Regions from separate parts of the Blastococcus sp. SYSU DS0753 genome, predicted to be linked through region 2. Evidence: predicted binding sites of a transcription regulator. Region 2 holds the regulator's gene; the other holds the start of a gene.
The links. The regulator LexA, encoded in region 2, represses DNA repair genes until DNA is damaged. The targets are predictions, from matches to a motif close to TCGAACANNTGTTCGA.
Positions count from the first base shown of each region.

Region 1 (9,641 bases), on a different contig from region 2:
GACGCTCGGCGACGTCGCCACCGCCGTCGTCCTGTTCCTGGTGGCCCTGTTCTTCTACCTGCGCGACGGGGGGCGCATCTGGTCGGGGATCATCAGCCTGCTGCCCGAGCGCACCCGGCAGCACGTCGGTCGGGTGTCCGGGCAGCTGTTCTGGACCCTCGGCGCCTACTTCCGCGGCCAGCTGATCGTCGCCCTCGTGGACGCCGTGGCGATCGGGATCGGGCTGGTCCTCCTCGGCGTCCCGCTGGCCATGCCGCTGGCGGTGCTGGTCTTCCTGGGCGGGTTCTTCCCCATCGTGGGGGCCTTCGTCTCGGGGCTGCTGGCCGTCCTCGTCGCGCTGGCCGACCAGGGGCTGACGACGGCGCTGCTGGTGCTGGCCCTCGTCGTGGTGGTGCAGCAGGCCGAGGGGAACCTGCTCGAACCGCTGATCCTGAGCCCGGTGCTGCGGCTGCACCCGTTCGCGATCATCCTCGCGGTCACGGTGGGGGGCGTGACCTACGGCGTCCTCGGCGCCTTCCTGGCGGTGCCGATCGCCGCCTGCGTGGCCCGGGTCGTGGACTACCTGCGCGGCCGGGAGCCTGCTGCCGGGCCGGGCTGGCGCGACCCGGAGCGGGACGACGCGCAGGACGAGAGCCGGGACGAGGACCGGGACGAGGGCCGGGGCGGTGCCCGGGACGCCGCCCCCGCGGAACCGGCGAGCGCCCGCACCGGGTAGGGCGGACTGCCGGGGCGGCCGGCCCGCACCACCCGGGCGTCAGCCCTGCCGCGTCCCCTCCAGCAGGTCGGCGGCGCGGGCAGCCGCCCGCCGCAGCCCCTCGCGCTCGGAGGCGTACCCGCCGGCCACACCGACGACCGGCAGGTTCGACAGGGCGCGGGCGAACAGCTTCCCCTTCGGGCGGGCGTCCAGCGCGTCGTCGATTCGGCCGAGCAGCCGAGCCGCCCGCCACAGCGTGCGGACGGCGCCCTTCGCCCCGCGGCGCTCGTCCCGGGGGCCGAACGCGCCCTCCACGTAGGTGCCCTTGCTCCGGGTGAGCAGCGGCTCGACCTGGGTCGGCGTGAGCTCCCGGCGCAGCAGGACCCGCGCCAGCAGCGACACCCGGTCGGCCGGGGCGGTCACCCCGTGCTCCCCGGCGACACCGAGCACCACCAACGACTGCACCGCGGTGCCGACGCTGTTCTGCAGCGGCAGCAGATCGGCGAGTTTGCCGGCGAAGCGGGGGACCGCCGACACGCCCGCGGCCACCCGGGACACCCGGTCGGCCCACCAGCGGTCGCGCTCCTCGCGCGGCAGCTCCGGCGGCCGGCCCATCCGGTCCGCCAGCGGGGTCAGCAGGCGGTCGAGCCGGCGGAGGACGTCGACGACGACGGCGTCGCTGATCTGAGCAGCCATGGGCACGGGGTGCCCCGTACCCGGTTTCTCGATGCGTGGCGGTGGTGTGGCGCTCAGTACGGCGGCGGCGAGGTGGTGGCGACCAGACCGCTCGGGGTGGTGACCGTGAGGGTCCCCTCGCTGCCGAGGTCGTGGCGCCACCCCGGTGCCTGGTGCTTGCCGCGGTGGTCGGTGGTGCAGTAGCCGGCGAGGTTGCCGGCGCTGGTGGGACCGTCCGGATACGGGCGGTGGTGGTCGAGCTCGCCGCCGCGGGGCACCCGTCGACGGCAGCCGGGGAACCGGCAGCGACGATCCCGCGCCCGCACCCACCGATCCAGCTCGCCCGAAGGGCGGTAGCCGGTGCTGGGCCCCGGGGCGCCGAGGCCGGGCCGGTCGGAGAGGTCGTGGGTGCAGCGACCGGTGCTCCGACGGCAGCTCGGACGGTCGCAGCTGCCCGCGCGGCGCAGACCGGGCAGGTCGGTCAGGGCCAGCAGCGTGCCGGACAACGCGTCGGTCAGGGCGATCCTCGGCCGCTCGGCCAGCCCACCGCCACCGGTGCTCCCCAGCAGGTCGGCGAGCCACGCCCGTTGCCCGTCGGAGGCCGACCGCAGCGCCGCCAGGGCGTCCTCCGCTGCGGTGAGCCGCCCTCCGGGGCCGGCCCGCCAGGTGGCCTCGTCGTCGGCGTCGGCCGTGACTGCCGTGCGGACCAGTCGACCGGCGCGGGAGAGCTCCTGCTCCGCGCGGAGCACGGCGAGGCCGGCGGTCTCGACCGCCTCGTCGGCCAGCGTCCACCAGCCGGTTTCGGGCGAGGTGGCCGCCGGCCCGGGAGGTACCGCCCTGGCCGTGGTCGCTGCTGCCGGTGAGGAATTGCCGGCATCCGGTGGGGTGTCCTCCGGTTCCGGCGCCGGAGGATCACCGCGCCGCCGGTCCGGCCCTCGCGACGTCGGTGAGGCTGCGGTGCACCCGCGGCGCTCCTGGGCCACGGCGGCGTCGGTACCGGTGTCGGCGCGGGGCGCGTCCTCGATCTCGGCGCCCTCGATCGCGTCGCCCGGGAGTGCGTCGTAGGTGGTGTCGGCGCGGGGCGCGTCCTCGATCTCGGCGCCCTCGATCGCGTCGCCCGGGAGTGCGTCGTAGGTGGCGACGTCCGGGGGAGGGGCGAGGTCGCCGTTGCCGTCGGGGTCGGGATCGACCAGCTCACCGCTGAGCAGCCGGCGCTCCGTCTCGGCCAGCCACCACTCCAGCTCGGCCTGCTCCTGCGCCTGCCACGACATCGAGCCGGACGGCTGCCCCGGGGCCGGCTCCGCGGAGTCGGATCCCAGCGGCCGGCCGGTGAGCGCTGTCAGGAAGTGGCGGATCATCTCGGCCGGCACGACCTGCCCGTCGATCTCCCCGGAACCGTCTCCGCCGGCGAGGGTGGCCAGCGAGGCGACGACGGTGAGCAGCACCTGCACCGGCGGCAGATCGGTCTCGCCCGGGCGCAGCACCAGGTCGAGCAGGCAGTCGACCATCTTCTGGCCCCGCGTGCGCTGATCGTCGTCGCCGTCGTCGAGCGCCTCCGCGCAGGCGGTCAGTGCCCGGTACAGCGCCTGGGCCTCCGGCATGGTGGCGTACACGCTCACGGTCGCCATGCCGTCGACGGCATCCGGGCGGATGTGGACCCCGCGCCGCTTCAGCGCCTCCTGCAGCGTGCGGGCCGCGGCGCGGGCGTCCCGCTGGGCCACCTCGCGGCGCGCCTTGTCGTTCAGCTGCGCAGGCGTCACCACCCGGCCCGCAGCCCAGCGCAGCAGCTCCGCCTCGACCTCGGCACGCACCCGGTCGTCGGCGATGGGAGCGACCTTCTCGAGCATGGTCCAGAGGTGCCCGGGGTGCAGGGCCCCCGCCTCCAGGGCGGCCAGCGTGCCGGGCAGCCGCTCCACGAGCGTCAGCGAGCGGACCAGCAACGCTTCCGCGGCCCGGGCGGAGAGTGAGAGGGCGATCATGAGCTCCTGCGTCGCCCACTCGCTCACCCCGCGCAGCACCTCGGGACGCGCGGCCCACCGCTCCGGGCTCATCGCGCCCGGCTCACCCTGGGCACGGTCGCCGTCGGCGGGCCGGTCCGCGGCGAACCTGGCGACCGCGCGGGCGCGCAGCGCGGTCTGCCGGGCGATCTCGCGGTCCGCGGCCTGCACCTCGCCGAGCGGGCCGGCGGCCAGCCTCACCGGCGGGGCGAACTCGGGCCACTCGGTGGACGCCTCGCGGGCTCGCCGGCGCCGTCCGGCGGCCACCGCCCGGGCGCGGGCGGTGGCGTACCAGTCGCTCACCGCCCCGACGTCCGCCATGCATCGAACATACGTTCGATCGCCCCGGAAGGCAAGACGGATTTGTGCGAAGGTGCTGCTCAGCGCGGTGCGGCCCCGGGCGCGGAGTCGTGTCGTCCCGCGCCGCGGTGGCCACCCGGACCGGGTCAGACGCCGCTGCCGTGCCTGCCCTCCCCGGCGGCGAAGCGTGCGGCCCCCGGCAGCGCGTCGACGGCGAGGGAGGCCATGCCGTGGCGGAACTCGTTGGCCATGGCCGCCTCCTCGTCGAGGCCGTCCTGCTCCAGCAGGGAGGCCCGGTCCTCCCGCAGGCAGGTCTGGGGGAAGGCGGCGATCCGGGCGGCCAGCGCCCGGGCCTCGGTCAGCGCCTGCCCGGCGGGCACGACCCGGTTGACCAATCCGATCTGCAGCGCCTCGGCGGCGTCCACCCCTCGCCCGGTGAGCACCAGGTCCATGGCCCGGGAGGTGCCGATCAGTCGCGGCAGCCGCACGGTGCCGCCGTCGACCAGTGGCACGCCCCAGCGGCGGCAGTAGACCCCGAGAATCGCCGTCTCGTCGGCGACCCGCAGGTCGCACCACAGCGCGAGCTCCAGGCCGCCGGCGACCGCGTGCCCGGCGATCGCGGCGATGACGGGCTTGCGCAGCCGCATCCGTGTGGGGCCCATGGGCCCGTCCCCGTCGGTCTCGGTGCGGTTGCCGCGGTCGGTCCCGATGGCCCGCAGGTCCGCGCCGGCGCAGAAGGTGCCGCCCTCGCCGTGCAGCACCGCCACGGCGGCCTCGTCGTCGGCGTCGAAGGCCCGGAACGCGTCGGCGAGCGCGGCGGCGGTGGGCCCGTCGACGGCGTTGCGTGCCGCCGGGCGGGACAGTCGCACCGTCGTCACCGGACCGTTCCGCTCGACGGTCACCGTCTCGCTCACGACGAGCGCCCCGCGGCGTCGGCCCACAGCGGCTCGCGCAGGGCCCGGCGGAGGATCTTCCCGACGGGGGAGAGGGGGAGCTGGTCGACGACGTGCACGGTCTTGGGGACCTTGTAACCGGCGAGCGCGCCGCGCACCGCGTCCCGCAGCTCGTCGGGGGTGGCGCTCGACCCGGGGCGGAGCGTGACGAAGGCGGTCACCGCCTCCACCCACGTCGGGTCGGGTGCGGCGACGACGGCCGCACCGGACACCGCCGGGTGGGCCATGAGCACCTCCTCGACCTCCCGCGGGTACACGTTGTAGCCGCCGGTGATGATCATGTCGCTGGTCCGGTCGACAAGCGTGAGGTAGCCGCGGTCGTCCAGCCGGGCCAGGTCGCGGGTGGCGATCCAGCCGTCCCCGCTGATCGTCTCGGCGGTGAGGGTGGGCGCGTCGTGGTAGCCGGCCATGCCGAAGGGGGCACGCACCTGGAGCTCGCCGATCTCGCCGGCCGGCAGGGCGCCGCCGTCGCTGCCGACGACCCGGACCTCGGCGTCGACCGAGGGGTGGCCGCACGAGCCGGCCAGGGACGGGTCGGTGTGGTCGAGGGCGTCGAGCACGGTGATCGCCAGGGGTGCCTCCGTCTGCCCGTAGTACTGCACCAGGCGTGGACCCCACACGTCGAGGGCCTGCGCCAGCACCGGGCCGGGCATGGGGCTGGCGCCGTACACCGCCGTGCGAAGGCTGGAGACGTCGGCGCGCTCGGCGGCGCCGGAGGACAGCAGCATGCCGAGCATGGTGGGTACCAGGTTGATCTCGGTGGCCCGGTAGCGGGCGAGTGAGTCCAGGTAGCTGGCGGGGTCGAAGCCCGGCAGGACGGCGGCCGCGCCGCCGCGGATCCAGTAGGGGAGCACGAACGTGCCGCTGGCGTGGATCAGCGACGCCGCGTGCAGCATGACCGAGTCCCGGCCGGGGGAGACCAGGTTCGCCAGGATGTTGGCGCAGATCGCGGCGTAGCTGGCCTGGGTGTGCACCACCGCCTTGAGCGCGCCGGTCGTGCCCGAGGTGTAGAGGATCAGCACCGGGTCGGTGGGCTCGGCGGGCAACCGCGGGTCGGCGGCGCTCGCGTCGGCCATCTCGTCGAGCAGGTCGAGTGCCTCGACGTCGGAGGTCTGGCCCAGGCTGACCAGCCGGAGGCCGTCCACCCGCCCGGCGAGCTCCGCCGCCCGGTCGGCGAGCGCCGCACCGTGGATGAGCATCCGGACGCCGGTGGCGGCGAGCATCCGCGCCTGCTCGTCGGCCGCCAGCCGGGCGTTGAGCGGCACGCGCGCGGCGCCGGCCTTGAGGCAGGCGAAGTCGATCGGCACCGACCACAGCCCGTTCTCGACCAGGAGGCCGACCCGGTCCCCACGGGCCACCCCCAGCCCGATCAGCACGTGCGCCATCCGGTTGGCGGTCTCGTCCACCTCCCGGAAGGTCAGCGACGCATCGCCGCTCATCACTGCCGTGCGGTCCGCGAACCGCCGGGCGCCCCTCCGCACCAGCTCCACCGTCAACACCGGTCACCACTCCCTCTCGAGTCGGACGGCAACTTACAGTCCGTTCGGACGGTTTGTCAGTACCTATCCTGACGCGGTGACGGAGCGACGTACCCAGGAGCAGCGCCGGGCGGACACCCGGGCGCGGCTGCTCTCCGCGACCATCGACTGCCTGGTCGAGCACGGCTACGCCGGGACGACGACGCAGCGGGTGCAGGAGCGGGCGGGGCTGTCCCGCGGGGCGCTGCTGCACCACTTCGCCACCAAGGAGGCGCTGCTGGTCGCCGCCGTCTCGCACGTCGCCGACGCGCAGATCCAGCAGGTGCGCGCCGATGCCGCGACCGGCCGGGTGGCCAGCGAGGTGGACCTCCTGCACCGGGTGATGTCCGGCCCGCTGTTCCTGGCCGGACTGGAGCTGTGGGCCGCCGCACGCACCGAGCCGGTGCTGCGCGCCGCGCTGCTCCCCGCCGAGCGGCGGGTGGGGGCGGCCGTCCGCGACCTGGTCGCCGAGCTGTTCCCCGGCTCCTCCCGGGACCGGACCGAGATCGACGGCCTGCTCGCCCTCTACCGCGGGCTGGCTCTCACCAGCGTCCTGCGCGAGGACGGCGACCGCGACCGGCGCGTGCTGCAGCTGTGGGTCGGCCGGGTGCTCGGCGCCGCGCCCGTGGTGTCCGTGGACCGAGCCGCCCGATAGCCCTCCCGGTGAGTTCCCGGTGAGGATCGCCGCGGGACCCACCGGGCCGGCCGGGGCTACGGTGACCGCATGGCGTCCGGACCGCGGGCGGCGGCTCCGCGCTGGGCCGTCGTGGGGGCGGTCGTCGCGGTCCTCGTCGCGCTCCCGGCGCTGGTGGGCGCGCTCCCGGTCGAAGACTCGGCGGTGCCCGCGGCCGAGCTGCGTGCGGCGGTCCTGGCCTCGCGGGACGTGCAGTACTCCGGGTACGCCGAATCGGCCGGCGGGCTGGCCCTGCCGGTGACCGACCAGCTGGACTCCCTCGCGGACCTGTTCAGCGACCGCACGGAGATGCGCGTGTGGTGGCGGGGCCCCGACGACCATCGGGTCGCCGTCATCACCACGGCCGGTGAGACGGGCATCCACCGCGATGCCCGGGGCACCTGGACCTGGGAGTACGAGCGCGCCACCGCGACGTGGGCGGACGCCACGCCGTTCGCCCTCCCCGCCCCACCGGACCTGCTGCCCGCCACCCTGGGCCGCCGCTTGCTGTCCGAGGCCGCCGACGAGGAGCTGACCCGCATCGGGGCCCGGCGGATCGCCGGGCGTGATGCCCTCGGGCTGCGCTCGACCCCGGCGGACCCCGCCTCGTCGGTGCGGCAGGTCGACGTGTGGGTGGACCGGGCCAGCGGCCTGCCGGTGCAGGTGGTGGTCCTCGGCAAGACCTCCGAGGTGCCGGCGCTGGACACCCGCTTCCTGGACCTGGAGCTGGCGGTCCCGGATGCCGCGACCACGTCCTTCGCCCCGCCCCCGGACGCCCACCTGCGCACCGCCGACCAGGCCGAGATCGTGCTCGAGGCGGGGCGGCGGCTCCCGCCGGTGCGCTTCCTCCCCACGCTGGCCGGGCTGCCGCGCCGGACGCTCGACGGCGCTCCGCCCGGCATCGGGCTCTACGGGCGCGGTGTCACCCTGCTCGCCGTCGCCCCCGTGCCGCGGCTGGTGGCGGAAGCCTTGCGCCGCACGCTGGCGCAGAGCCCGGACGCCGTCACCGACGAGACGAGCACCCGCATCGCGGCCGGCCCCGTCGCACTCATGCTCGTGGACCCGCAGGACGCGGAACCGTACCTGCTCACCGGGACGGTCACCCTCGACGCACTGGTCGAGGCCGCCGCGGAGCTGCCGGTGCTGGGGCGGCAGCGGTGAGCACGGTCATCGCGACCCGCGGTCTGGCCAAGCAGTACGGGCGGGTGCGCGCCGTCGACGGCATCGACCTGGACGTGCGCGCCGGCGACGTCTACGGCTTCCTCGGCGCCAACGGCTCGGGGAAGACGACCACCGTGCGGATGCTGCTGGGCCTCGTCCTGCCGACCCGCGGGGAGATCGACCTGCTCGGCGGGCGGATGCCGCGCGCCGGCCGCCGCGTGCTGCCCCGGGTGGGAGCGCTGATCGAGTCGCCTGCCGCCTACGGCCACCTCTCCGGCAGGGAGAACCTCGCGCTGCTCGACGCCGCCGGCCCCGGTGGACCGCGCCGCGACCGGCGCCGGCGCGTCGCCGAGGTGCTCGACCAGGTCGGGCTGGGGGGCGTGGGACGCCGGCCGGTGAAGGCGTATTCGCTCGGCATGCGGCAGCGCCTCGGCCTGGCCGGCGCGCTGCTCCGCCGTCCCGAGCTCCTGGTGCTCGACGAGCCGACCAACGGGCTCGACCCGCAGGGCATCTCCGAGATCCGCGAGCTGCTGCTGGAGCTGCACCGCGGCGGGACGACGGTCTTCCTCTCCAGCCACCTGCTGGCCGAGGTCGAGCAGCTCTGCACCCGCGTGGGCGTGCTCGACCGCGGCCGCCTCGTGCTGCAGGACGACCTGGCCACCCTCACCGCCCCGACCGGCGCCACCGTCGTCCGCACGCCCGCGCCCGGGCAGGTGCGCGCGGTGCTCGACGGCCGCGTCACCGCCGTGGACGGCGAGCGGGTGGTGGTGCGCGGCGGCGACCCCGCCGAGGTCAACGCGCTGCTGGTGCGCGCCGGCGTACCGGTCACCGGCCTCGCGGCCGATCGCCCGACGCTCGAGGAGGTGGTGCTGGCGGCCGCGGCCACCAGCGCCGACCGGGTGGAGCGCGCACGGTGATCGCCGTGGAGCTGCGCAAGCTGTTCCGGCGGCCGCGCACCTGGGCGACGATCGCCGTGCTCAACGCGCTGCCGGTGCTCGTGGCCGTGCTGCTCGTGCTCACCGACCTGGCCCCGCGGCCGGGCGAGGGCCCGCCGTTCCTCTCTGCCGTCCTCACCAACGGCGCGCTGTACCCGCTCGCCGCGCTGGCGATCGTGCTGCCGCTGTTCCTGCCCATCGCGGTGGCGGTGGTCGCCGGCGACTCGATCGCCGGCGAGGCGCAGGCGGGCACGCTGCGCTACCTGCTGGCCCGGCCGGCGGGGCGGACCCGGCTGCTGGTGGCCAAGCTCGTGGCCGTCCTGGCCTTCGTGCTGGTCACCGTGGTCGTGGTCGCGGCCGTCGGGTACCTCGTGGGGACGACGCTGTTCGAGGCGCGGCCGGGTACGGGGACGTCGGTGTCGGGGACGTCGCTCAGCGCGGAGGAGCTGGGCATGCGCACCGTGCTGGCCGTCGGCTACGTCGGGGCGTCCATGCTCGGCGTCGCAGCGTTCGCGCTGTTCTTCTCGACCCTCACCGACTCACCGCTCGGCGCGACGATGGGCGCGCTCGCCGTGCTGGTCACGTCCTCGCTGCTGTTCACCCTCGACGCCGCCTCGCCGATCGCGCCCTACCTCCCGACGCGCTACTGGCTGGCGTTCGTCGACCTGTTCCGCGACCCGATCCTGTGGCGGGACATCACCCGCGGGCTCGCGCTGCAGGCGGTCTACGTCGGCGT
Region 1 covers NZ_JBJHAT010000009.1:55,952-65,592, forward strand. Annotated here, with positions in the region: gene ACI799_RS09675 (AI-2E family transporter) at 1-715, shown strand, start outside; gene ACI799_RS09680 (hypothetical protein) at 755-1,390, opposite strand; gene ACI799_RS09685 (DUF222 domain-containing protein) at 1,444-3,687, opposite strand; gene ACI799_RS09690 (crotonase/enoyl-CoA hydratase family protein) at 3,813-4,580, opposite strand; gene ACI799_RS09695 (class I adenylate-forming enzyme family protein) at 4,577-6,118, opposite strand; gene ACI799_RS09700 (TetR/AcrR family transcriptional regulator) at 6,195-6,791, shown strand; gene ACI799_RS09705 (LolA family protein) at 6,861-7,970, shown strand; gene ACI799_RS09710 (ATP-binding cassette domain-containing protein) at 7,967-8,887, shown strand; gene ACI799_RS09715 (ABC transporter permease) at 8,893-9,641, shown strand, end outside.
Region 1: a site for LexA is predicted at 3,691-3,706, ahead of ACI799_RS09685 (DUF222 domain-containing protein). Genes of this name have one in related genera too.

Region 2 (9,641 bases):
CAGTTGTCGCGGTAGATCGCCAGCGCCTTGAGACCCATCTTCCAGCCCTGGAAGTAGATCGTCTCGACGTCCTCGACGGTCGCCGTCTCCGGCATGTTGACCGTCTTGCTGATCGCGCCGGAGATGAAGGGCTGGACCGCGGCCATCATGCGGACGTGGCCCATCGGGGAGATGGCCCGCTCACCCATGGCGCAGTCGAACACCTCGTAGTGCTCCGGGCGCAGGCTCGGGGCATCGACGACGTGGCCGTGCTCGGCGATGTACTCGACGATCGCCTCGATCTGCTCCTCCTGGTAGCCCAGGCTCCGCAGCGCCCGCGGCACCGTCTGGTTGACGATCTGCATGGAGCCGCCGCCGACCAGCTTCTTGAACTTGACCAGCGAGAAGTCCGGCTCGATGCCGGTCGTGTCGCAGTCCATCATGAAACCGATCGTGCCGGTGGGGGCCAGCACCGAGGCCTGGGCGTTGCGCCAGCCGTTCTCGGCGCCGATCTCCAGGCACTCCTGCCACTGCTGGGTGGCGACCTTCAGCACGTCGGCGTCGTCGGCGCCCACCGGGCGGATCGCGTCGTTGGCCGCGGCGTGCTTGCGCATGACCCGGGCGTGCGCGTCGGCGTTGCGGGCGAAGCCCTCGTAGGCCCCCACGATGCCGGCGAGCTCGGCCGAGCGCCGGTAGGCGGTGCCGGTCATCAGCGAGGTGATCGCCGCGGCCAGCGTCTGGCCACCGCGCGAGTCGTAGGCGTGGCCGGTCGCCATGAGCAGGGCGCCCAGGTTGGCGTAGCCGATGCCCAGCTGCCGGTAGGCGCGGGTCGTCTCGCCGATCGGCTCGGTCGGGAAGTCGGCGAAGCAGATCGAGATGTCCATCGCGGTGATGACCAACTCGACGGCCTTCACGAAGTTCTTGGCGTCGAACGTGCCGTCGTCCTTGAGGAACTTCATGAGGTTCAGCGACGCCAGGTTGCACGAGCTGTTGTCCAGGCTCATGTACTCCGAGCACGGGTTGGACGCGTTGATGCGGCCGGTCTCGGGGTTGGTGTGCCAGTCGTTGATCGTGTCGTCGTACTGGATGCCCGGGTCGGCGCACTCCCAGGCGGCCTGGGTGACCTTGCGGAACAGCGACTTGGCGTCGACGGTCTCGATGACCGAGCCGTCGAGGCGGGCCCGCAGGCCGAACTCGTCGCCCTCCTCCACCGCGCGCATGAACTCGTCGGAGACGCGGACCGAGTTGTTGGCGTTCTGGTACTGGACGCTGGTGATGTCCTTGCCACCGAGGTCCATGTCGTACCCGGCGTCGCGCAGCGCGCGGATCTTGTCCTCCTCGCGCGCCTTGGTCTCGATGAACTCCTCGATGTCGGGGTGGTCGATGTCGAGGACGACCATCTTCGCCGCGCGGCGGGTGGCGCCACCGGACTTGATGGTCCCGGCGGAGGCGTCGGCGCCGCGCATGAAGCTGACCGGGCCGGAGGCCGTGCCGCCGGAGGAGAGCAGCTCCTTGGAGGAGCGGATGCGGGAGAGGTTCAGGCCGGCACCGGAGCCGCCCTTGAAGATCAGGCCCTCCTCGCGGTACCAGTTCAGGATCGAGTCCATCTCGTCGTCGACGGCGAGGATGAAGCAGGCGCTGACCTGCTGCGGCGCGTTCGTGCCGACGTTGAACCAGACCGGCGAGTTGAAGCTGAAGTACTGGTGCAGCAGCATCCAGGTCAGCTCGTGCTCGAAGACCTCGGCGTCGCCCTCGGTGGCGAAGTAGCCGTGCTCGCGGCCGGCCTCGGTGTAGGTGAGCACCACGCGGTCGATGAGCTGGCGCAGGCTGGTCTCGCGCTGCGGGGTGCCGACGGCGCCGCGGAAGTACTTCGTGGTGACGATGTTGGTGGCGTTGATGCTCCACTCGGCCGGGAACTCGACACCGCGCTGCTCGAAGTTGATCGAGCCGTCCCGCCAGTTGGTCATGACGACGTCACGACGCTCCCAGGTCACCTCGTCGTACGGGTGCACACCAGCGGTGGTGAAGACGCGCTTGATCTTGAGGCCCTTGGCCCGGCTGGGAGTCTTGGCGCTGCGGCGGGGGCGGGCGCCGGCCACGCGGTCGTCGGTCTCGGTCATGGTGTGGAGCTCTCCCTGGTCGTGTGTCGCGTGGTGCTTCGCGGGGCTGCGCGGTGGTGCTGCGCGGTGGTGGATCGGGGGCTGGGGAAGAGCCGCGATCGGTAACTGCTCGAACTGCTGTCTATCGGGTGGCACCGACAGTTCTCAGGTGCCGGCGCCGGTGCCGGACGGAACGGGTCGCCGGGGCTCGGGCGGGCCCGTCTCCCCCGGCGGCGCGGCGGGCTGCCGGGCCTTCAGCTCGGCGATCTCCCGCTCGAAGTCGGCCACCGAGGTGAAGGAGCGGTAGACGCTGGCGAACCGGAGGTAGGCCACCTCGTCCAGCTCGCGCAGCGGGCCGAGGATGGCCAGGCCGACCTCGTGGCTCGGCACCTCCGCCGCGCCACTGGCGCGGATGGCGTCCTCCACCTGCTGGGCGAGGAGCTTGAGCTGGCCCTCGTCGACCGGCCGGCCCTGGCAGGCCCGCCGGACGCCGGCAACCACCTTGCTGCGGTTGAACGGCTCGCTGACGCCGTTGCGCTTGACGACGGCGAGCACCGCCTCCTCGACGGTGGTGAACCGCCGCCCGCACGCAGGACAGGAGCGACGACGCCGGGTGGTGGCGCCCTCGTCGGCCTCCCGCGAGTCGATGACCCGACTGTCGGCGTTGTGGCAGAACGGGCAACGCACGGTGGTTCACCTCCCTTCGCGCCGCGCCCGCCACCGGCCGGCTGTGCACTCCCCTGGGGACATCCGGTGGATGCGCCGGGGACAACCTGAGGACCAGCCTGTGGACGGGCTTACAGCTCTGTAACTACTAGATGTAGGGGAACCCTAGGACGGGCCACACAAGATGTGCAAGTGATCGTTCCGTCGGCGTGTTCCGCCCCGACACTGCGGTGCGCAGGCGGAACAGCGGTCCCCAGCTGTCACAGGACACGCCGCGACGACGCGCCGAACTCCGTGCCCGACGCTCCCCGGAGAGGGTGCCGAGCGCGGCGACACACCGCAGGAACGACCCGGGGACGCTCGCCCCGGCAAGGCTGTGCGCTCATGCGCGGTTCCGACCCGCAGAACCACGCGCCGGCCGCACACCGATCGGCGAACTGGGCGGTCCGCACCCGGCCACGGGCGACCCGGCGGGCACGCGACGGCGGCGCCGAGCACCCCCACGGGGTCGACGCGGCGAGGGCCGCCGAACGACGATCAGACGCTGACCGCGCCGCCCACCCGGGGCCGCCGCGAGTGCGGGATCTGGTCACTCAACCGCATCGGGCGGGTCAGGAGATCCTGGTCGACGTCGGCCGGCGGGGTCCAGCCGCTCGCCGTGGAGCGGGTCTCGACCGTGCTCGCGGAGCGGGCCGCGGGCACCGACCAGCCACCGCCCCGCGGTCGGTCCTCACGGGTCGGGGACTGCGCGTCCGGCGCGCTCTCGACGACGGCCGGGAAGAGGTCGGTGTCGGCGGCGCGGTGCCGGCCCACGACCGGGCCGGACTCGGTGGCCGGAGCGCGGTGCCGACCCGGAGGAGGCACCGGCACCGAGGACGCCGGCGCGGCCTGCACGGGGTCGCTCTCCGGCGCGCGCCGGCGACCGCCCGGCCGCTGGGCACCGGTCCGCGGCTCACAGCGGTCGCGCAGCAGCGGCAGGCTGGCGGTCGCCTCGACATCGGTCGACGGACCGTCCCGGAGCGGTGCCGCGGACGGGGAGGCGGGCATCGCCTGCGTCACCGGGGACACCTCGACGACCGGCGACTCCGGGAGCCGCACATCCCCCAGGTCGATCCAGAGCGCCTGCTCTTCGCCTCCGGTGACGACCCGCACCCACATCTGGCACGCGCCGGAGTCGTCGTGTCGCCACCCCAACAGCTCCCCCGCACACCAGGCACCCGCCTGGTGGACCTCGACGGCCTGGGGACGAGTGGTGAACACGGCGGCGCGGTTCTCCATGACGCTGGACACGGACGTACCGTAGGTGGCCGACCAGCACGCACGGTGAACATGCCTGTACTGAGGGTTGACGAAGTCGCCGAGCCGCGTTGTGAACACCTTGCCCTGGCGCGCAGGCACCGAGCCCTGCGGGGCCGTCAGGGCAGGACGAGGACCTGACCAGGCGAGATGGCCGCGGAGCCGAGCCCGTTCAGCCGCTGGATGTCGACGACGACGTCGCGGACATCGCGCCCGTCGGCGACCGTGCCGGCGATGGACCAGAGCGTGTCACCCGGCTCGACGATCACATTGGTCGTCCCCATGAGCTCCAATCCGCCACCCGCATCCCCGAGGACGGCGCTGCCGAGGACGATCACGCCCGCGGCGAGGAGGAGGGTGAGGACCACGAGCACGCGACGGCCGCGCGACGTCAACCGGAGCGGCGGCTGCTCCACCCGCCCCCGACACCCCCGGCCGGGCGACCGCCCCACCGTCGCCCGCGGGCCGCTCGTCCTGCCGCGAGCCGGCGCGGGCTGGAGTTCGGACATCTCCGCGTAGGAGCGAGGTGGCGGGAGCACCCGGAGATGCCGGGCGGGTGGCGGACCGGCGCGCCGCTCCCCCGGGTCGACCGGCACCTGGCCGCGGACCCGCAGTGCCGTGCTGCTCGTCATGTGTTCAGCCCTCCTGGCCGGCACCCGCCGGACCCGAACGTGTGTTCGATTCGAACGCCTGTCCGATGTCTACCGGATGGGACCGACACTTGGGGAGCGACACGGGAAAGTTTCGAACACCTGTTTGAAGTGGCCGCCGATCGGCGCTACCGTTCCTCCGACGACGAGGGTCGAGAGCTGCGCGGGCAGCCGGCGAGGAGGAGACGTGGCGGACTCGAGCAGGACGTCCGGCAACCGGGGCGGCACCGCGGGCGTGGCCCCGGGGACGGCGGACGGTTCGGCGTCGGTACGGGCCTTTCCCGACCGCGCGGCCGATGGGGACGGGCTCACCCAGCGGCAGCGGCGGGTGCTCGAGGTGATCCGCGACTCCATCGACCGGCGCGGCTACCCCCCGTCGGTGCGTGAGATCGGCGAGGCCGTCGGGCTGTCCTCGGCGTCCTCGGTCGCGCACCAGCTCTCGGTGCTGCAGAAGAAGGGCTGGCTGCGGCGCGACCCCAACCGGCCGCGCGCCCTGGACGTGCGACTGCCCGGGGATGCCGGCCGGGCCACCGCCGCACCGGTCGAACCCCCCGTGGTCGGCGACGGCGCGCAGGCCGCCGCGCCCGCCTATGTCCCGCTCGTGGGCCGGATCGCCGCCGGTGGCCCGGTGCTCGCCGAGCAGGCGGTGGAGGACGTCTTCCCGCTGCCGCGCGAGCTGGTCGGCGAGGGAACCGTCTTCATGCTCAAGGTGGCCGGCGACTCGATGGTCGAGGCCGCCATCTGCGACGGCGACTGGGTCGTCGTCCGCCAGCAGCCGACCGCCGAGAACGGGGAGATCGTGGCGGCGATGATCGACGGCGAGGCGACGGTGAAGACCTACAAGCGCCGGGACGGTCACGTGTGGCTACTGCCGCACAACCCGGCCTACGAACCGATTCCCGGAGACGAGGCGACGATCCTCGGGCGGGTGGTGTCGGTCCTGCGCCGGGTCTGAGGGTCAGGTCCGGCGGCGCAGTTTCCCGCCCACCCAGATCACGAGAGTGGCGACGACGGCGGCGATCAGCGCCGAGGCGATCGGCGAGCGGTCCGAGCGGGTGAGTTCCGCGAAGGACGGCAGCGGGTCCTCCGCGGGAGTCGGGCTCGCGGCGGGCAGGGGAACCACGGTGACGGCGCTGGGCAGGCCCTCGCTCGCGACCACGAGCGCCCGGTTGTCGGCGGAGAAGCTGACGGCCTCGCCCTGCGGCGACTCGGGGAGCGCCACCCGCACCGGTTCGCCGGCCAGCGCACCGGGCACGTCCGAACCGGACAGCGGCCACACGTAGGCGTCCGTGTAGGTGCGCAGCGCCAGTGCGCTCCCGTCGCCGGCAACGGCACCTCCGGTGATCAGCAACTGCCCCGCACGACCCACGGGGCCACCCGGGGTTCCGGTGAGGGTGACGTTGACCGTGCCCACCCGCTCCATTGGCACAGTGCCGCCGTCGACGAGCGCGGCGGCGGGCCGGTAGACCCCGCTGGAGCCGAGCACTTCCTTGGTCACGAGGTACGGCGTTCCGTCCGGGGCCAGGAGCAGCGCCTCGGCGTCGTGCGCGCCGTCGGGGTAGGTCAGCCGATGCAGCGCTGCCGCGCCGTCGGGCCGGAGGACATGCAGCGCGACGGTGGCACGGCTCGTGCCGTTGTCACCGGTGTCGGCGATCCAGACGCTCCCGTCCGAGCCGACGCCGAGGTCTTCGGGGTCGAAGGGGTCCGCGGCCCCGGCCTGCACGTCGACCACCGCACAGGCGGCATCGAGCCCGAGGACTTCGACCCGGTCACCGCCGTCGTTGAGGGCGAGCATCTGCTCTCCTACCACCACCAGGCCGGACAGCTCGGCGAGTCGGGGGTCCGTGATGGCGCACCGGACCTCCGGCGCCGGCTCCTCCGCCGACGCGGACGCGGGGACGAGCACGGCCAGGGCGCCGGTCAGGGCGCTCGCGACGACGAGCCGACGCCGCCGGGCGCGGCTAGGAACTCGCTTGGCCTGCTCGGGCACGTACCAAGCGTGACAGAACCATCGCGTCCAGTGCATGAACCACGCCCAGGAGGACGATCCCGACAGCGGCGCCCACGACCGCGTCGGTGACCCAGTGGAAGTCCAGCGACACCATCGCCGCGCCAGTGGCGACCGGCCCGACGACGCTCAGCCACCAGAAGGTCCGCTGTACCGCCGGCGGGAGCCCGTACTCGACCGCCTGCCAGCGGGCCACCCCCCACATGAGCACTGCGTTGGCGACGTGACCGGAGGGGAACGAGGCGCCGTCGGCGTGGAAGAAGTAGGAGCCCGGGAACGCCGGCGCCGTCCGCCCGATCCCGTGCTTGATCGCGTACACCCCGGCGGTCAGCACCCCGAGCGCCAGCAGCACGCGGAGGGCCGGCATCCAGGTGCCGCGCCGCCACAGCAGGTAGCCGACCAGGCCGGCGAGGACGACGAGGATGGTCACGCGCCCGCCGAGCTGCGTGACCACCCACACCGCCGGGTAGCCCGGCGTGTCCCGCAGGCCCCAGTCGCTGACGATCTCCGACACCCGGAGGTCCATCCGCTCCGACGGCCCGTGGCGGAGCAGGTCGGCGGTGATGAGGACGCCGACCAGCAGCGCCACGGCGACCAGCCACCACGGCGGCCGGCCGGGCGGGACCACGGGGGCGGCGCGCGGTGACTCGGCCACTCGCACCGCGCCCCTGGTCACGCCGCCACCGTACCGGCCCGTGACCGGATCGTGATCCGAGCCGATCGACCGCCCCAGCTCAGCCCACCGGGACCGCGAACTCCTCGAGCACCGCGGCGAGGGCGCCGTCCACCCGCGCGGTGAGCCGTGTGCCGCCGTCCTCGTGCCGCTCGCCGAGCACCTCGCCGTCCCGGTGCACCCGGGCCACGAGATCACCGCGCTCGTAGGGCACGAGCACGTCGACCTCGACGTCGGGGTGCGGCAGCCGCTCGGCCACCAGCTTGCGGAGGGCGTCGATGCCGACGCCGGTGCGGGCCGAGACCCAGACCGCGCCCGGCAGGGCCTGGCGGAGGGTGAGGATGTCCTCCTCGCTCATCGCGTCGACCTTGTTGACGACGATGACCTCCGGCACGGCCGCCGCGTCGATCTCGCTCAGCACGACGTGGACGGCGTCGATCTGGCCGAGCGGATCGGGGTCGGAGCCGTCGACCACGTGCAGCAGCAGGTCCGCCGCGGCGACCTCCTCCAGCGTGGAGCGGAACGCGTCCACCAGCTGGTGCGGCAGGTGGCGCACGAAGCCGACGGTGTCGGTGAGCGTGTACTCCCGGCCGTCCGGCGACTGCGCCCGGCGCACCGTCGGGTCGAGGGTGGCGAACAGCGCGTTCTCCACCAGCACGCCGGCGCCGGTGAGCTGGTTGAGCAGGCTGGACTTGCCCGCGTTGGTGTACCCGGCGATCGCCACGCTCGGCACGGCGTTGCGTCCCCGGCTCGCCCGCTGGGTGGCGCGGGCGGTCGCCATGCCGGCGATCTCCCGCCGCAGCTTGCTCACCCGGGCGCGGATGCGCCGGCGGTCGGTCTCGATCTTCGTCTCACCCGGTCCGCGGGTACCGATGCCGCCACCGCCGGCGACCCGGCCTCCGGCCTGCCGGGACATCGACTCACCCCAACCGCGCAGCCGCGGCAGCATGTACTGCATCTGGGCGAGCTCGACCTGGGCCTTGCCCTCCCGGCTCGTCGCGTGCTGGGCGAAGATGTCGAGGATCAGCGCCGTCCGGTCGACGACCTTGACCTTGAGCACCTTCTCCAGCTGGTTGAGCTGGCCGGGGGTGAGCTCACCGTCGCAGATCACGGTGTCGGCGCCGGTGGCGGCGACGATGTCGCGGATCTCGTTGGCCTTGCCCGAGCCGACGTAGGTGGCGGCGTCGGGCTTGTCGCGCCGCTGGCTGACCGCCTCGAGCACCTGCGAGCCCGCCGTCTCGGCCAGGGCGGCCAGCTCGGCCAGCGAGCGGTCGGCGTCGGCCTGGGTGCCCTCGGTCCAGACGCCGACGAGCACGACGCGCTCGAGTCGCAGCTGCCGGTACTCGACCTCGGTGACGTCGGCGAGCTCGGTGGAGAGACCGGCCACCCGGCGCAGGGCGCCGCGCGCCTCGAGCGCGTAGGAGCCGGTGGTGTCGTCGGCCTCGGCCCACCGCCCGGTGGGCGCGGAGCGGGTGTCGAGGTCGGCCTGCTCGTCGAGAGGCAGGGCGTCGGGGGCGGTCGTCATCGTCTCCAGCGTGGCACGGTCCTGCATGGAAAGCACCTGAGTTGTCATCGCCCGGTACAACGCATCGACGCCCCGGATGCATCCCGACCGGCGGCAGGGGTAGGGCCAGCGCGACGAACGCGACGCACGGAGGAGGAACCGATGAGCGAGAGCGCATCGAGCCGGCTGGGTTCGAACAGCGAGCTGGACGACCCGGGCCGGGACCCCGAGGGCATCGGCGGCCCGCCGCGCAACCCGATGGGTGCCGGCGCCGACCAGGACAGCGGCCGGGGGGCGCCACCCACCCCTCCGGCCACCGGCGACGACGACGCGATGGTCCCGCTGCCGCCCGACGACGACCGCCGCTGACGCCTCAGGCCCGGAGCCACTCCGGGCACAGCGTGCCGGCCGACACCAGCACGGCCGGACCGCTGAGGACCGTCGTCCCGGGGGTCACCTGCACCGACAGGCGGCCCCCGGGGACGTCGACGACGACCGTGCCCTCGTCGGCGCCCGCGGCACGCAGGGCCGCGTAGGCCGCGGCGCAGGCGCCGGTGCCGCACGACCGCGTCTCGCCCACCCCGCGCTCGCTGACCCGCAGCCGCACGTGGGCACCCGGCTCCAGGACGTTCACCAGCTCGACGTTGACGCCCTCCGGGAACAGCCCCTCGTCGAACGCCGGGGTACCGGTCAGGTCCAGCTGCTCGACGGGCACGTCGGTCAGGCAGGCCAGGTGGGGGTTGCCCATGCTGACGGCGAGACCGGC
Region 2 covers NZ_JBJHAT010000002.1:256,400-266,040, forward strand. Annotated here, with positions in the region: gene ACI799_RS03185 (vitamin B12-dependent ribonucleotide reductase) at 1-2,099, opposite strand, end outside; gene nrdR (transcriptional regulator NrdR) at 2,244-2,765, opposite strand; gene ACI799_RS03195 (hypothetical protein) at 3,282-4,034, opposite strand; gene ACI799_RS03200 (LysM peptidoglycan-binding domain-containing protein) at 4,160-4,456, opposite strand; gene lexA (transcriptional repressor LexA) at 4,878-5,645, shown strand; gene ACI799_RS03210 (hypothetical protein) at 5,649-6,680, opposite strand; gene ACI799_RS03215 (phosphatase PAP2 family protein) at 6,652-7,374, opposite strand; gene hflX (GTPase HflX) at 7,433-8,923, opposite strand; gene ACI799_RS03225 (hypothetical protein) at 9,038-9,244, shown strand; gene dapF (diaminopimelate epimerase) at 9,249-9,641, opposite strand, start outside.